Butyrivibrio fibrisolvens: one gene and its partner. The protein of the gene in region 1 interacts with the protein of each later gene in a pairwise test. Links are inferred from orthologs where the notes say so. Each region holds a gene or a part of one and is shown in the gene's direction. Other genes may lie near its edges. The genes, in order: nrdD and nrdG.

The links.
Region 2: the proteins of nrdD (region 1) and nrdG interact in binary tests that used the Escherichia coli proteins (3 or more experiments, as listed by UniProt). The link is inferred for Butyrivibrio fibrisolvens from one-to-one orthologs.

The regions. Positions count from the first base shown.
Region 1 is NZ_CP065800.1:863,178-870,478, forward strand. The notes cover bases 1,811-4,772. They hold nrdD (anaerobic ribonucleoside-triphosphate reductase), read left to right. Parts: upstream 1,811-2,159; coding sequence 2,160-4,385; downstream 4,386-4,772. Other genes in these bases: murI (glutamate racemase), read left to right, coding at 1,811-1,826. Outside these bases: I7804_RS03495 (SH3 domain-containing protein), read left to right, coding at 1-620; more of murI, read left to right, coding at 975-1,810; nrdG (anaerobic ribonucleoside-triphosphate reductase activating protein), read left to right, coding at 4,790-5,320; I7804_RS03515 (glycoside hydrolase family 88/105 protein), read left to right, coding at 5,777-6,916. UniProt on the Escherichia coli protein: Catalyzes the conversion of ribonucleotides into deoxyribonucleotides, which are required for DNA synthesis and repair. Can reduce each of the four common ribonucleoside triphosphates.
Region 2 is NZ_CP065800.1:3,826,691-3,833,983, reverse strand. What follows is about bases 1,995-4,948. They hold nrdG (anaerobic ribonucleoside-triphosphate reductase activating protein), read left to right. Parts: upstream 1,995-3,198; coding sequence 3,199-3,699; downstream 3,700-4,948. Other genes in these bases: I7804_RS16060 (ribonucleoside triphosphate reductase), read left to right, coding at 3,771-4,948; I7804_RS16070 (divergent PAP2 family protein), read right to left, coding at 2,382-2,843; I7804_RS16075 (ArsR/SmtB family transcription factor), read left to right, coding at 2,062-2,379. In the rest of the region: I7804_RS16080 (heavy metal translocating P-type ATPase), read left to right, coding at 94-1,980; more of I7804_RS16060, read left to right, coding at 4,949-6,371; I7804_RS16055 (TrmH family RNA methyltransferase), read left to right, coding at 6,539-7,293. UniProt on the Escherichia coli protein: Activation of anaerobic ribonucleoside-triphosphate reductase under anaerobic conditions by generation of an organic free radical, using S-adenosylmethionine and reduced flavodoxin as cosubstrates to produce 5'-deoxy-adenosine.

The DNA.
Region 1 (7,301 bases):
ATTATGATGAAAGTTATGATGATAACTATCAGGATGAATACTATGAAGATTATCAGGGTAGTTATGAAGATGGCTATGATAACGGCGGATACTACGAAGGTGATCAAGACTACAACGATGGATATCAAGTCAGTCAGCAAGGCTATGACCAGGGATATGAAGATCAGATGTATCAGGACCGCGCTGATTATGAAGAATACGAAGAGGATATGGAAGGCGGCCAGGACAAGATGGCTGTTATCACCAAAATCCTTGCAGGTTTTACTGCTATTCTTATAATCGTGATTGCTATCATGTTCATATTTAATAAAGTCAATGACCCTGCAAATGAGAAGGAAGCCGGAGATGAATTTGCATATACAGGTGATAATACAGTAGCAGAGGAGTCTCAGGGTCAGTCTGAAACTAATACACAGGAGACTGTATCCGGAACAACCGTATATACTACCAATGGTCTTAACCTTAGAACATCTCCAGAGAAGACTGATACCAACAAGGCTATGTCAGTACAGGCGGGAACAGAGCTTACGCTTGTAGGTGAAGAGAATGGCTGGGCCAAGGTTTATTATCAGGGCCAGTACTACTTCTGTTCCAAGGATTATCTGTCAGAGATTAAGTAACTAAAGATTTGTGCTTGGATATCAGTATGTACAAGTGGGAATTTTTTTAATAATGTCAGAAAAATATTACACAGTAAGATACACAAAGAAAAAGGACAGAATAGTCAAATCTACAATAATAAATTAATCTTAACGCAAAACCGTTTTCTGGTGTATTTTGGAATATGCCCATATGCGCGGCTTTTGGAGCGCTTTTTGGTCAGGATTAATCAGAATAACATTTCAGCACTTTTATACATTGTCACTGATTGTGGAATAGAATATTATTAATGAGGACAGAAACGGAGGCAGCAGTTACTGCCTCTATTTCTATGCCAGAAGGCTTTAAATACAAGCATTTGTGACATTTCAAGCATGATTTCGCAGGCAAAGAAGAGTGATCGTATGAAGATAGGAATATTTGATTCGGGTTTTGGAGGCCTTTCAGTATTACACGAGGCATACCATAGACTTGGCGCAACTGAATATCTTTTTTATGCAGATCTTGATCATGTTCCTTATGGTCTTAAGACTTCGGACCAGATCAAAGATTATACAAGGCACATCACAAGATTCCTTATAGATAAGGGAGCAGATGCTATTGTAATAGCTTGTAATACTGCAACTGCAGTAGCTGTAGAGGATCTTAGAAGAGAGTTTTCTCTTCCTATTCTTGGTATGGAACCTGCTGTAAAACCTGCAGTGGAGGAGACTTCTTCCAAAAAGCGTATTCTTGTTATCGCTACTCCTGTGACTATCAGGGAGAAGAAGCTTTCACATCTTCTTGAGAGAGTTGATGAGGATCACAGAGTAGATCTTCTGGCTATGCCGCACCTTGTAACATTTGCAGAAAATGAGCAGTTTGAAGGTCCTGAAGTAGACGAGTATATCCACGAACAGTTTGCTTCTTTTGACTTGTCCAAATATCAGGCTCTTGTACTTGGGTGCACACATTTCAATTATTTCAAGCCTTCTTACAAGAAGGTTTTTGGTGACGATATCCATCTTATAGATGGTAATGTCGGTACTATAAGACATCTGGCTGATGTATGCGGCCTTGAATATAATGCCAGAGAGGCAGCCAGAGTTTCATTTTCAGATACGGATAGTATGCTTCATGATATAGAAACACAATATTTTGTGTCCGGTAATCCGATAACTGAAAAAAATCTACTAAATCATGTACTTCGCATGCATAATAGGCTGGAAGCGGTAAGAGACCTGTAAGGCAGATGCTTTTTATACATCAATCGTCTTAATTTTGTGCAATATTACACGGAATAAAGTTTCTCTAACCACTTGAAAATGCCCACATTTTGTATTAACATTTATGTGTAAACACAATATATAGTAATTAAGTATCAATTCACGATAGTTTTACTTATATATTTTCCAAAATTTTTCAAGTACAATTTATTTTTCCAAATAAATAAAATCTTAGATCTATGGTCTAAGTGATTATATCAGCATGAAGTGATCAGGCGGGTGTTTTGGAACCGTGATAGGGACTGGTTTGTCTTTTTTGCTGTGCATTAATAAAAAGGGACTAGGAGGGGCTCCATGAAAATCATTAAAAGAAGTGGCGAAGAGGTTATATTTGATGGTGGCAAGATAATTGCGGCTATTAAGAAGGCTAATCTCACTGTCACTGAGGATAAGCGTCTTTCTGATGAGGATATCATCCGCATTGAGAAAGAGGTTGAAGCTAAGTGCAATAATCTGACACGTGCAGCTAACGTTGAAGAGATCCAGGATCTTGTAGAGAACGCACTTATGGATGCCGGCAGCAATGATGTTGCACGTAAATACATAACATATCGTTATCAGCATGCTCTTATGCGTAAGTCCAATACAACTGATGATAAGATCATGTCACTTATCGAGTGCAATAACGAAGAGGTTAAGCAGGAGAATTCAAACAAGAATCCTACTGTTAACAGTGTTCAGCGTGACTATATGGCAGGCGAAGTAAGCCGCGATATCACAAGGCGTTTCCTTCTTCCTCCTGAAGTAGTCAAAGCTCATGAAGAGGGTATCATCCATTTCCATGATTCAGATTATTTTGCACAGCACATGCACAACTGCTGTCTGGTCAATCTTGAAGACATGTTGCAGAATGGTACCGTTATCTCTGAAACTCTTATCGAGCCTCCAAAGAGCTTCTCAACTGCATGTAATATCGCAACTCAGGCTATAGCCCAGATTGCAAGCTCCCAGTACGGTGGACAGTCGATCACACTTTCACATCTCGTGCCCTTCGTAGATGTAAGCCGTCAGAAATTCCGCAAGCAGGTTCGTATGGAACTTGAGCAGGCCGGTATCGAGGCTACAGACGAGAAGATTGACGAGATCGCTGAGATGCGTGTTCGTAAGGAGATCAAGGACGGTGTTCAGGAGATCCAGTATCAGGTTATCACTCTGATGACAACCAATGGTCAGGCTCCATTCATCACAGTATTCATGTATCTTGATGAGGTTCCTGAAGGACAGCTTCGTGACGACCTTGCAGCAGTTATCGAAGAGATGCTCAAACAGCGTATACAGGGAGTTAAGAACGAGAAGGGTGTTTATATCACTCCGGCTTTCCCTAAGCTTATATATGTTCTTGACGAAGATAATATAACTCCTGATTCCAAATACTGGCACATCACACAGCTTGCAGCCAAGTGCACAGCTAAGCGTATGGTACCTGATTATATATCCGCCAAGAAGATGCGTGAGTACAAAAACGGCGATGTATATCCTTGCATGGGATGCAGATCTTTCCTTACACCTGATACAGAGGGCCTTGGAGTAAATGGCGCCCACAAGTATTACGGACGTTTCAATCAGGGCGTTGTTACTTTAAATCTTGTTGATGTAGCCTGCTCTTCAGGCCGGGATGAGGATAAGTTCTGGAAGCTGATGGAAGAAAGAACTCAGCTGTGCTATGAAGCTCTTATGTGCAGACATAAAAGGCTCCTTGGAACTCCAAGTGATGTAGCTCCTATCCTCTGGCAGTTCGGCGCACTTGCAAGACTTAAAAAAGGCGAGACAATAGACAAGCTTCTTTTTGGTAACTACTCAACAATAAGCCTTGGCTATGCCGGTCTATATGAATGTACCAAGTTCATGAAGGGTGTATCTCATACAGATGCAGATGGCAAGGAGTTCGCACTTAAGGTTATGCAGTTCCTCAATGATAAGTGCGCTAAGTGGAAAGAAGAGACCAATATCTCATTCTCACTTTATGGAACACCACTTGAATCAACAACTTATAAGTTTGCAAAGTGCCTCCAGAAGAGATTTGGAATGATCCCCGGAGTTACAGACAAGAACTATATTACCAACAGTTATCACGTACATGTAGCTGAGAAGATAGATGCCTTCTCTAAGCTCAAGTTCGAGTCAGAGTTCCAGGCATTATCACCCGGTGGAGCTATCAGCTATGTAGAAGTTCCTAATATGATGGATAACATCGATGCGGTTCTTTCTATTATGCAGTATATATACGAGAACATCATGTACGCAGAACTTAATACCAAGTCAGACTACTGTCAGTGCTGCGGTTATACCGGAGAGATCCAGATCGTCACTGACGAGGATGGTAAGCTTGTATGGGAGTGCCCTAACTGCGGCAACCGTAATCAGGACAAGATGAATGTTGCAAGACGTACCTGCGGCTACATCGGAACTCAGTACTGGAATCAGGGGCGTACTCAGGAGATCAAGGAAAGAGTTCTGCATGTATCCAATGAAACATTAGTACCTGAAACAAAAGAGGCAGAAGAAACAGTTAACGTATAATAAGATCTTTGCAAAGATCTGAAAACTCTTTTTAAAAAACGAATACCCAAAACTGTGAATAAGTTATGATATTCACAGGTCAAAGGATTATTATCTCGTAGCGAGTTGCGGTATACTCGGTATGGAAATAGTGGTATGGGGAGCATGAGGCCGGATTTATGATCCGGCCTCATGTGCGTTAATAATAAAACTACGCGCAGCGTGAAGTTAAGTTTGAAAGTGTTCCACTTTCAAAACTAAATTGGTGACTTTAGCTTCGCCAATTTGAAACATTAGTCACTCGCTTTGCTAGCGACATGAGGTTAAGTTTGAAAATGTTCCATTTTCAAACCCAAATTGATGACGCGAGCTCCATCAATTTGAACCATTAGTCACTCGCTTTGCTCGCGACATGAGGTTAAAATATGAACTACGGACAGATTATAAAAAATGATGTTGCCAATGGTATTGGATGCAGGACATCACTCTTTGTGTCAGGATGTACTCATCACTGCAAAGGGTGCTTCAATGAGATGACCTGGGATTTTGAATACGGGCTTAAATTCACTAAGGATGTAGAAGATGACATCATAGAGTCTTTGAAGCCTGCATATATATCCGGTATCACGATCCTTGGCGGTGAACCTATGGAGATCAGGAATCAGGAGGTTCTAAGGCCTTTCATAGAAAGGATCAAGAAGGAAGTTCCAAAAGCAACTGTGTGGATCTATTCAGGTTATGTCTGGGAAGAGCTTACGGATCCAGACAATAAGAGGTGTCACGGCGCTGATACGGATGCAATCTTGTCAATGACAGATATTCTGGTTGATGGGGAGTTTGTACTTGCCAAAAAAGATATGATGCTTAGATTCAGAGGCTCAAGTAATCAAAGGATTATAGATGTACCCGCCACCCTCAAGGAAGGACAGATAGTAATGTCGGAGTATAATCAGTAGACTGCTGCGCTGAGGATATTGCTACTGTTAGGGCAGAATATATAAAAGCATAGCTATAAGATTGTAAATATGTATGGTGCAATTAAAAGAGCATGTATGGTATGATAGTAACTGCTTACAGAAGCGAACGAGAATGCGCGTAAAATTGCGTAATGTAAGCGGTTACTTTTGCACGTTGACTAATCGAAATAATATATATATGTTTTCTAAATAGAGCGCAGGGTGGCCAGACTTCCCATTTGCTTTGGGAAGGCCAAATGTGAACCGGCAGCCTTGGCAGATATAATCCTCGAGCGTAATCCGGACGAGGAGTGTCCAGGGGCGTAGCCCCTACGACGAGAGACAAGGTAGATCGAGGATTATATCTGCTAAGGCTGTCTACGACAACATAGAACTTCCCAAAGCAAATGGGAAGTCATCAACTAACAACTAACAACGAGCGGGGAGAGACTGATTATGGATAGAACTGAGACGATCAGCATGTTAAATGAATACGTGGATATGCTCATGGACAAGTCAGATGCAGAGCATCCTATGTGGAATATTGAGAAGATATTAAGCGGTAAGCCCAATAAATGGAACTATATAGATGGCTGCATGATCACAAGTCTTCTTAATCTATATGACATTAGTGGTGATAAGAAGTATCTGGATTTTGCAGATCGTTTCCTTGGATGGTTTGTAGAGGAAGACGGATCTATCAAGACTTATGACGTAGCAGAATACAATCTTGATAATATCAATAGTGCCACATGTCTTTTTAAATTATATGATCTTACAGGTAAAGAGAAGTATAGAAAGGCTATGGATACTGTAAGAGCGCAGCTTGAGACTATGCCAAGGACCAAAGAAGGGAACTTCTGGCACAAGAAGATATATCCATATCAGGTATGGCTTGACGGATTATATATGGCTCAGCCTTTTTATATAGAGTATGAGAGAAGATACGGATCTATTGAAGGCTGCAAGGATAGCTTCAAGCAGTTTCATAATGTAGAAAAACATATGAAGGATCCCAAAACGGGTCTTTATTATCACGGATACGATGAAAGCAGGCAGATGTACTGGGCAGACAAGGATACAGGCTGCAGTCCAAATTTCTGGCTTCGTGCGCTTGGATGGTTTGCAGCATCACTTGTTGATGTATGTGAGGCAGCGGGTGACGTACTACAAGAAGAGCAGGAATATCTACATGGGCTATTAAAGGATCTTGTAGAGGCTCTTACAAAATATCAGGATGAGAGCGGTCTGTTCTATGATATAGTGAATCTTCCGGATGATGAGAGGAACTATCTTGAGACTTCAGGAACAGCGCTTATATCATATGCGATACTTAAGGGTACAAGGCTTGGGTATATAGATGCCAGGTACAGAGAGTATGGTGTTAAGGCTTTTGACGGAATTGCTGCAAAGTACCTTGGAAGAAATGAAGATGGAACTCCAAAGCTTGGAGGTATCTGCCTTGTATCAGGACTTGGAGGAGCAAACCATAGAGATGGATCTTTGGAGTACTACTTCTCAGAGCCTGTAGTTGAGAATGAAGCAAAGGGTGTAGGTCCTTTTATCTACGCTTATACGGAGCTTATAAGAGAGTAAGACTATATATATTTGCGCATAACAAAAGAGACGATTTACATCGTCTCTTTTGTTAATACTTAATATTCTCGAAAACGGTGATCACATTCTCCGGTTCCTTATCATTCGATCCAGCAGTCACACCACCTTTTCTTGAGTTTGAACCTGATTCCCAATCCGAATGAAGCGAAAGCCATTCTTCTATGAATCGAGAATACGATCTGACATTTTGTGTGCAGGTCCAAGTGAAGCGTAAGCCACTTTTTCTCTGCTTATGTCGTTTCCGTTTGTATTAAGTAACTTTAATATACCATGCAGATTTACAATTTTCAATCACTTTTTCAAAAAAAGTTATATTGTCTGTAAATTCAGACTTATTATGACAATATACTGTAAGTTCAAGAAC
Region 2 (7,293 bases), 3.0 Mb from region 1 along the record:
AGGATATCTCTTTTGGGTAGAAAAGGAGATGTTCGATTAAGAGTAGCCGTTTAAATGAATATATACTTTAAAGGCTATTAAGAAGGAATGCTTATGAACAAGAAACAGAAAAAGACACTAATCAGGATCATAATATCAGCAATACTTATGATAGCCGGAATATTCATTCCGCTCGAAGGCATTGCGCTGTTTGTTTTTTACCTGATTCCATATTTTATCATTGGATATGATGTCCTTTTGAAGGCATGGAAGGGTATTTTAAACCGCCAGCCTTTTGATGAATGCTTCCTTATGGCTGTTGCAACCATAGGAGCTATAGTCGTAGCTATCATGGGTAAGGGCGAATATACTGAGGCGATTGCGGTTATGCTTTTTTACCAGATAGGAGAGTGGTTCCAGAGCGTGGCTGTAGGTAAGTCAAGGCGCAATATCTCAGAGCTGATGGATATAAGACCTGACTACGCTAATATAGAAAATGAGGATGGAAGCCTTGAAAAGGTTGATCCTGATGAGGTAGAAGCTGGAACTGTTATAGTTGTGGAGCCTGGCGAGAAGATTCCGATCGATGGAATCGTAGAATCAGGTAGATCTACTCTTAATACAAGTGCTCTTACGGGTGAGAGCATTCCTACTGATGTAGAAGAGGGCGATGAGGTGCTTAGCGGCTGCATCAATATGTCTGGTATCCTTCGCATTAGAACTACTAAAGAGTTTGATGAATCTACTGCTTCCAAGATTCTTGATCTTGTTGAGAATGCAAGTTCAAGAAAGTCTAAGTCAGAACAGTTCATTACTAAGTTCGCAAGAGTTTATACTCCTGTAGTTGTATACAGTGCTCTTGTGCTTGCAATCCTTCCCCCACTTGTAAGGATGCTTTTCATGGGACTTGATCCTATGTGGCCTGAGTGGATCTACAGGGCGCTTACCTTCCTTGTAATCAGCTGTCCTTGTGCTCTTGTTGTTAGTATACCTCTTAGCTTTTTTGCCGGACTTGGCGGATCAAGCAGAGAAGGCGTACTTATAAAGGGCTCCAACTATATGGAGATGCTGTCAAAGGTTAGAACTGTTGTTTTTGATAAAACAGGAACTCTTACAAAGGGCGTATTTGAAGTTAACGGAATTCATCATTCAAAGCTTCAGGACGAGGAGCTTTTGTATTTTGCAGCACATGTTGAGAGTGCTTCTTCACATCCTATCAGTAAGAGCCTTCAGAAGGCATTTGGTAAGGATATTGACAGAAAGCTTGTTTCTGATATTAAGGAGATAAGCGGTAAGGGCGTAACGGGAATAGTTGATGGCAAGAAGGTTGCGGCAGGTAACGAAAAGCTCATGAAAGAGCTTGGAATCGACTTTATACCATGTCATCATACCGGCACAATAGTGCATGTTGCAATTGATGATAAATATGCAGGTCACATTTTGATCTCTGATGTGATAAAATCAGAGTCAGGCGATGCGATAAGGTCTCTTAAGGGAAGCGGCATCAAAAAGACTATCATGCTTAGCGGCGATGCCAAAGCTGTTGCTACGGAAGTTGCGGAAAGCCTTAAACTTGACGAAGTCAGAAGTGAACTTCTTCCAGGAGATAAGGTATCTGAGATCGAAAGAATCATTAATGAAAATGGTAAAGATGGCAAAGTTGCTTTCGTTGGTGACGGAATCAATGATGCACCTGTACTTTCAAGAGCAGATATAGGAATCGCCATGGGAGCTCTTGGTTCAGATGCGGCTATAGAAGCTGCAGATGTAGTTCTTATGAACGATGATCCAAGACTTATAGCAAAAGCAATAAAAATATCGCGTAAGTGTATGAGTATCGTTTATGAAAACATAGTATTTGCGATTGGTGTTAAGGTAATATGCCTTATCCTTGGAGCAGTTGGTATTGCAAATATGTGGCTTGCGGTATTCGCTGATGTAGGCGTACTCATTATCGCAGTTATAAATGCTATCAGAGCTCTCTTTGTAAAGAAGTTGTAAAAAGAGATAATGGATATGGTGTGACTATAGATGGTACAGTCTACATCGATAGTGTTATAGATCAGAAAATGGAGAATTATTATGGCAGAACATTTCAAAATACCACAGAACATAAATGCAGATGATGAAAAGCTTTTAGATCTTGCAGATCTGTTCAAGGCATACGGAGATGTTACAAGACTTCGCATCATGTTCAGACTTTCAGAAGGCGCTTGCTACGTTAATGACCTTGCTGATGATCTTGGCATGACACAGTCAGCCATATCTCATCAACTTAAGCTCCTTAGACAGGCAGGACTAGTGGGAGCAAAGCGTGATGGAAGAAATATAATCTACAGCCTTGCGGACGAGCATGTCAGCACTATAATCTCACAGGGCTGGGATCATATTAATGAATGATATTAAAGGATGACCAGACATACTACTAAAGCACATATAGTACCGGTTATGACTCCGGCAACTATCTCAGGGAATGTATGTCCCATCTTTTCATCAAGATTTTTATCGTAAAGAGGTTCTTTATTTTCAGCAAGATCTCGTTCTCTGAGCTTGTTGAGGATATAGGCCTCTTTTCCTGTTGTAAGGCGAACGCCCATTGCATCGTACATTACGACCATTGCAAAGAAGAATGCGATAACAAATTCAAAAGAAGAAACGCCGTATACGATACCTGTAGAAATAAAAAGTCCTGTAACGAGAGATGAATGTGTGCTTGGCATGCCGCCACCGCCTACAAGGCGCTTAACACTAAAACCGTCACGTATAGAATCAATTATTACTTTGACAAGCTGAGCTACGAACCATCCTGAACCGGCTGATACGAAAACTTTGTTGGTAAAAAGATCTGTAAGAAATGAAATCATTGTATATTCCCCCGAAATACTATCCCTATATTTTGTATGCAGGTATATAAGGTATTTTTGATACCTGCTGAAGATCAGATTACGATCATAATCCTCACGTCATATAATAACACAGAAAAAATCAAGTACCCAAAACGAATTTCCGCATATTTGTGAAAAGTGTTTAAAAGAATCTAATAAGTATACCCTAAAATAAATATTTCACTTCACAAAGTGGCGTAAAATCTAGCAAACCACATTTTGTGGAAAAAATATCTTTTGTAAACACAATATATAGTGGTATAATTTCTGTGGGGATATTGGATATTAATTCATTTTATTTCGTTTATATATTTTTTCACTGATAATAACAACAATGAGAATAGCCGGAACGATCAAACATTCACTGGTCAATGGACCAGGTATACGTTTTGTAGTCTTTTTTCAGGGGTGTATTCATCACTGCAAGGGTTGCCAGAACATGGACACCTGGGACCCGGACGGTGGCGAATCCATAGAACCTGATGAGCTAATAGAGATGATCAGAAATACAAAACATCTTGACGGAGTTACACTATCCGGAGGAGATCCTTTTATGCAGGCACAAAGCGCGGCGTATGTTGCTAAAGCCTGCCATGATATGGGACTTTCTGTATGGTGCTATACAGGATATACCTACGAAGAGATCATGGAAGGAAAGGCTCCCGAAGGGGCAGTAGAGCTTCTTGGAGAGACAGATGTTCTTGTGGACGGAAGGTTTGAAATTGATCTTAAATCCGAAGAGTGTCTGTACAGAGGAAGTACCAACCAAAGGCTTATCGATACGAAAGAAAGTATAGCAAAAGAATATGTGTGTGATTGGAGGCAGACTGACTGATAGAGCTGGCTTACATCTTATAGGGGCCGTTTCTGCCTTTTGGACTGTTTAAATTTATAAGGGGGTTTACAATGATCAACACTATCGTAAAACGTGACGGTACACAGGTGAAATTTGATGAGGCCAAGATCACCTCAGCCATGCAGAAGGCACTGGATTCAGTCAAGGCCGACTATTCTGATAAGGATCTCAAGACGCTCACAGGTGCGGCTGTAGTAGATCTTTATGTCAACAGTGCTGACAAGAACCTGTGTGTATCTGTCGAACAGGCTCAGGATGCGGCAGAAGCAGCTCTTATGAGGGGCGGCTATTATACTGCTGCAAGATCTTTTATCCTTTACAGACAGACTCACAAGGTTATAAGAGGTATAACCAAAGAGGTTAAGAATTTTGCTGTAGGTATGGTAGATGGTTCACTTGGTAGTGCTGATGATATGACAGATGCTGATCCTTGTCAGGCTATGGATATCATAAAGAACCAGAACGCTTCTACAGCAGGTGGCACCATGGGTGCGGCTATCCTTGCAGAGTCAGAAGCTATCACCAAGATGTGGTGGGAGAATATATATGATCCTGAGATAAGATCTCTGTGCCAGATTGATGGCGGCAATGGTGAGATATATATCCATGATATGGGTATGGCAGCAGGATACTGCGCAGGATGGTCACTTAAGGATCTTCTGCTTAACGGTCTTGGCGGCGTTCCTAACAAGATTGCATCAAGCCCGGCTTCACACTTATCTACTGCAGTTATGCAGCTTGTGAATTTCCTTGGAATTATGCAGAATGAATGGGCCGGTGCTCAGGCTGTATCTTCTTTTGATACATATCTTGCACCTTTTGTTAAGGCTGATGATCTGTCCTATGCAGAAGTCAAGCAGTGCATGCAGTCATTTGTCTTTGGCGCCAACGTATCAAGCAGATGGGGAAGCCAGTGTCCTTTTTCCAATATAACTCTGGACTGGACTGTTCCGGAAGATATGGCTCCGCAGAAGGCTATAGTAGGCGGCAAGGAGCAGGAATTCACCTATGGCGATTGCAAGCGTGAGATGGATATGATCAATAAGGCATTCCTTGAAGTTATGATTAAGGGTGATGCCAACGGAAGAGGCTTCCAGTATCCTATTCCCACATATTCAATTACCAGGGATTTCGACTGGTCTGATACAGAGAACAACAGACTCTTGTTCGAAATGGCTGCCAAGTATGGAACACCATATTTTTCCAATTATATTAATTCCGATATGAAGCCATCAGATGTCAGATCTATGTGCTGCAGACTACGCCTTGATCTTAGAGAACTTAGAAAACAAAATGGCGGTAATTTCGGAGCCGGAGAAAACACAGGATCGATAGGTGTAGTAACTATAAATCTTCCGCATATAGCATATATATCTGCAACTGAGGAAGATTTCTTCAAAGAACTTGAATATGCAATGAACATTGCGGCAAGAAGCCTTGATATCAAGAGAAGAGTAGTGACACAGTACCTTAATAAGGGAGCATATCCTTATACCAAGGTATATCTTAAGGCAGGATTCAAGAACCACTTCTCGACAATAGGACTTGTAGGAATGAACGAAGCGTGCCTTAATGCAGGATGGATAGGCGAAGATCTTACATCCGACAGGGCGCTTGAATGGGCCGGAAAAGTTCTTGATTTTATGAGAAATAAGCTCTCTGATTATCAGGAACAGTACGGGTGCCTTTTCAACCTTGAGGCAACTCCTGCAGAGTCAACTTGCTATACACTTGCCCGCATGGATAGAAGGAACTTCCCTGACATCATTACAGCAGGCAGAAGCGGCGAAACTCCTTACTATACAAATTCATCACATCTTCCTGTTGGAGCAGTTGATGATATATTCGATGCTCTGGACAAAGAAGATGACCTTCAGTGCAAGTATACAAGCGGAACAGTATTCCACGCATTCCTTGGGGAGAGACTCCCTGACTGGAAGCAGGCAGCTAAGTCTGTAAGGACTATCGCTGAGAACTACAGACTTCCATACTTTACACTTTCTCCTACATACTCAATCTGTGAAGATCACGGATATATTAATGGAGAGACCAGTATCTGCCCTGTATGCGGAGGCAAGGCTGAGACTTATTCAAGGATCACGGGATATTATCGTCCTGTAAGTAACTGGAATGCCGGTAAGGCTCAAGAATTTGAAGACAGGAAGACCTACAATATGAGCCGTATTGTAAGTAAGAGTGCATCTGAGATCCTGAATCATGTTGATGCAAATAATGATGCGACTCAGAATGCTATCGAGAAGGAATTCGAGCAGGCCAAAGTTGCAAGAGAAAACCTGGCATCTTTCTTGTCAGGAGACAGCTCAGTTTCGAAGGAACCTGTTCTTGAAGTTATCGAAGAACATAGCGATGAACCGGGGATCATGGTCACAGATGATCAGATAACTCTTCTGACAACCAAGGACTGTCCCAGATGCCGCATGGCCAAGGAAGCTTTGGATCAAAGAATGGTAGAGTATTCTATCATCGATGCTTCCTTTGATGAAGGAAGAGATATGGCACTCAAATACGGAATCATGTCAGCACCTGCCATGTTCGTAGATTATGGAACTTCTGAAAAGGTCATTACTGACTTTAACGAGATAATGCGATTCATAAAGACAATTGACGTAGCTGAGAAGGTTGGGTATTAATTGGTAAAGCCAAACTTCCCGCTTACGATAAGAGGTTAGAAAATGCATACCCCTGATTGTTCCTTGATGATTATATACAAAGGAATATATCAGGGGTATTTCTGTGTTAGAATAAATGGTGCAGTATACTCGAAGACTTTGCGAAAGTGTGGAAGTTTTTTGACAAGATGAAGAGGTTTAAGGTGCAGATAGAATATATTAAAGATTTTGATGACGACAGATTGTCGGTATATAAGGATCTTAATGAGTCGCAGCTTCGCCATTATTATGAACCTGATGGCGGAGTTTTTATTGCGGAGAGTTTGAAAGTCATAGACAGGGCGTTTAGCTTTCCATGCGTACCGGAGTCTATCCTTGTGGAAGAAGAGAAGTTAAGCCATCCGGAATATATGGAGCTTATAGAGCGCATTACTTCTTATAATGAGGGTCTTTCATCCGGTGATAGCAATGTATCTGTATATGCCGTAGAGCATGACAAACTATCAGCTATAACAGGATATAATCTAACAGGCGGGATACTATCAGTTATGAAAAGGCCTTCTATGCCAGAGGTCATTGATCTTATCAGAGATACAAGAAGGATCGCAATCCTTGATACAGTTGTTAATCCTACCAATATAGGTGCCATATTCAGAAGTGCTGCAGCATTCAATATTGAAGCCATCCTTCTTACCAAGGGCTGCTGTGATCCTCTTTCAAGAAGAGCTATCAGAGTCAGCATGGGCAATGTGTTCCAGATCCCCTGGACTTATCTTGATTCTGACGAAGATGAATATAATGATGAAAGGCAGAGATCTGCAGGACTTGTAAGAGGGAACTTTGAACTCCTTCATAATCTTGGTTTCAAGACTGCTGCTATGGCTCTAAAGCCGGAGTCTGTAAGACTTGATGATGAGAGATTAAAGCAGGAAGACAAGCTTGC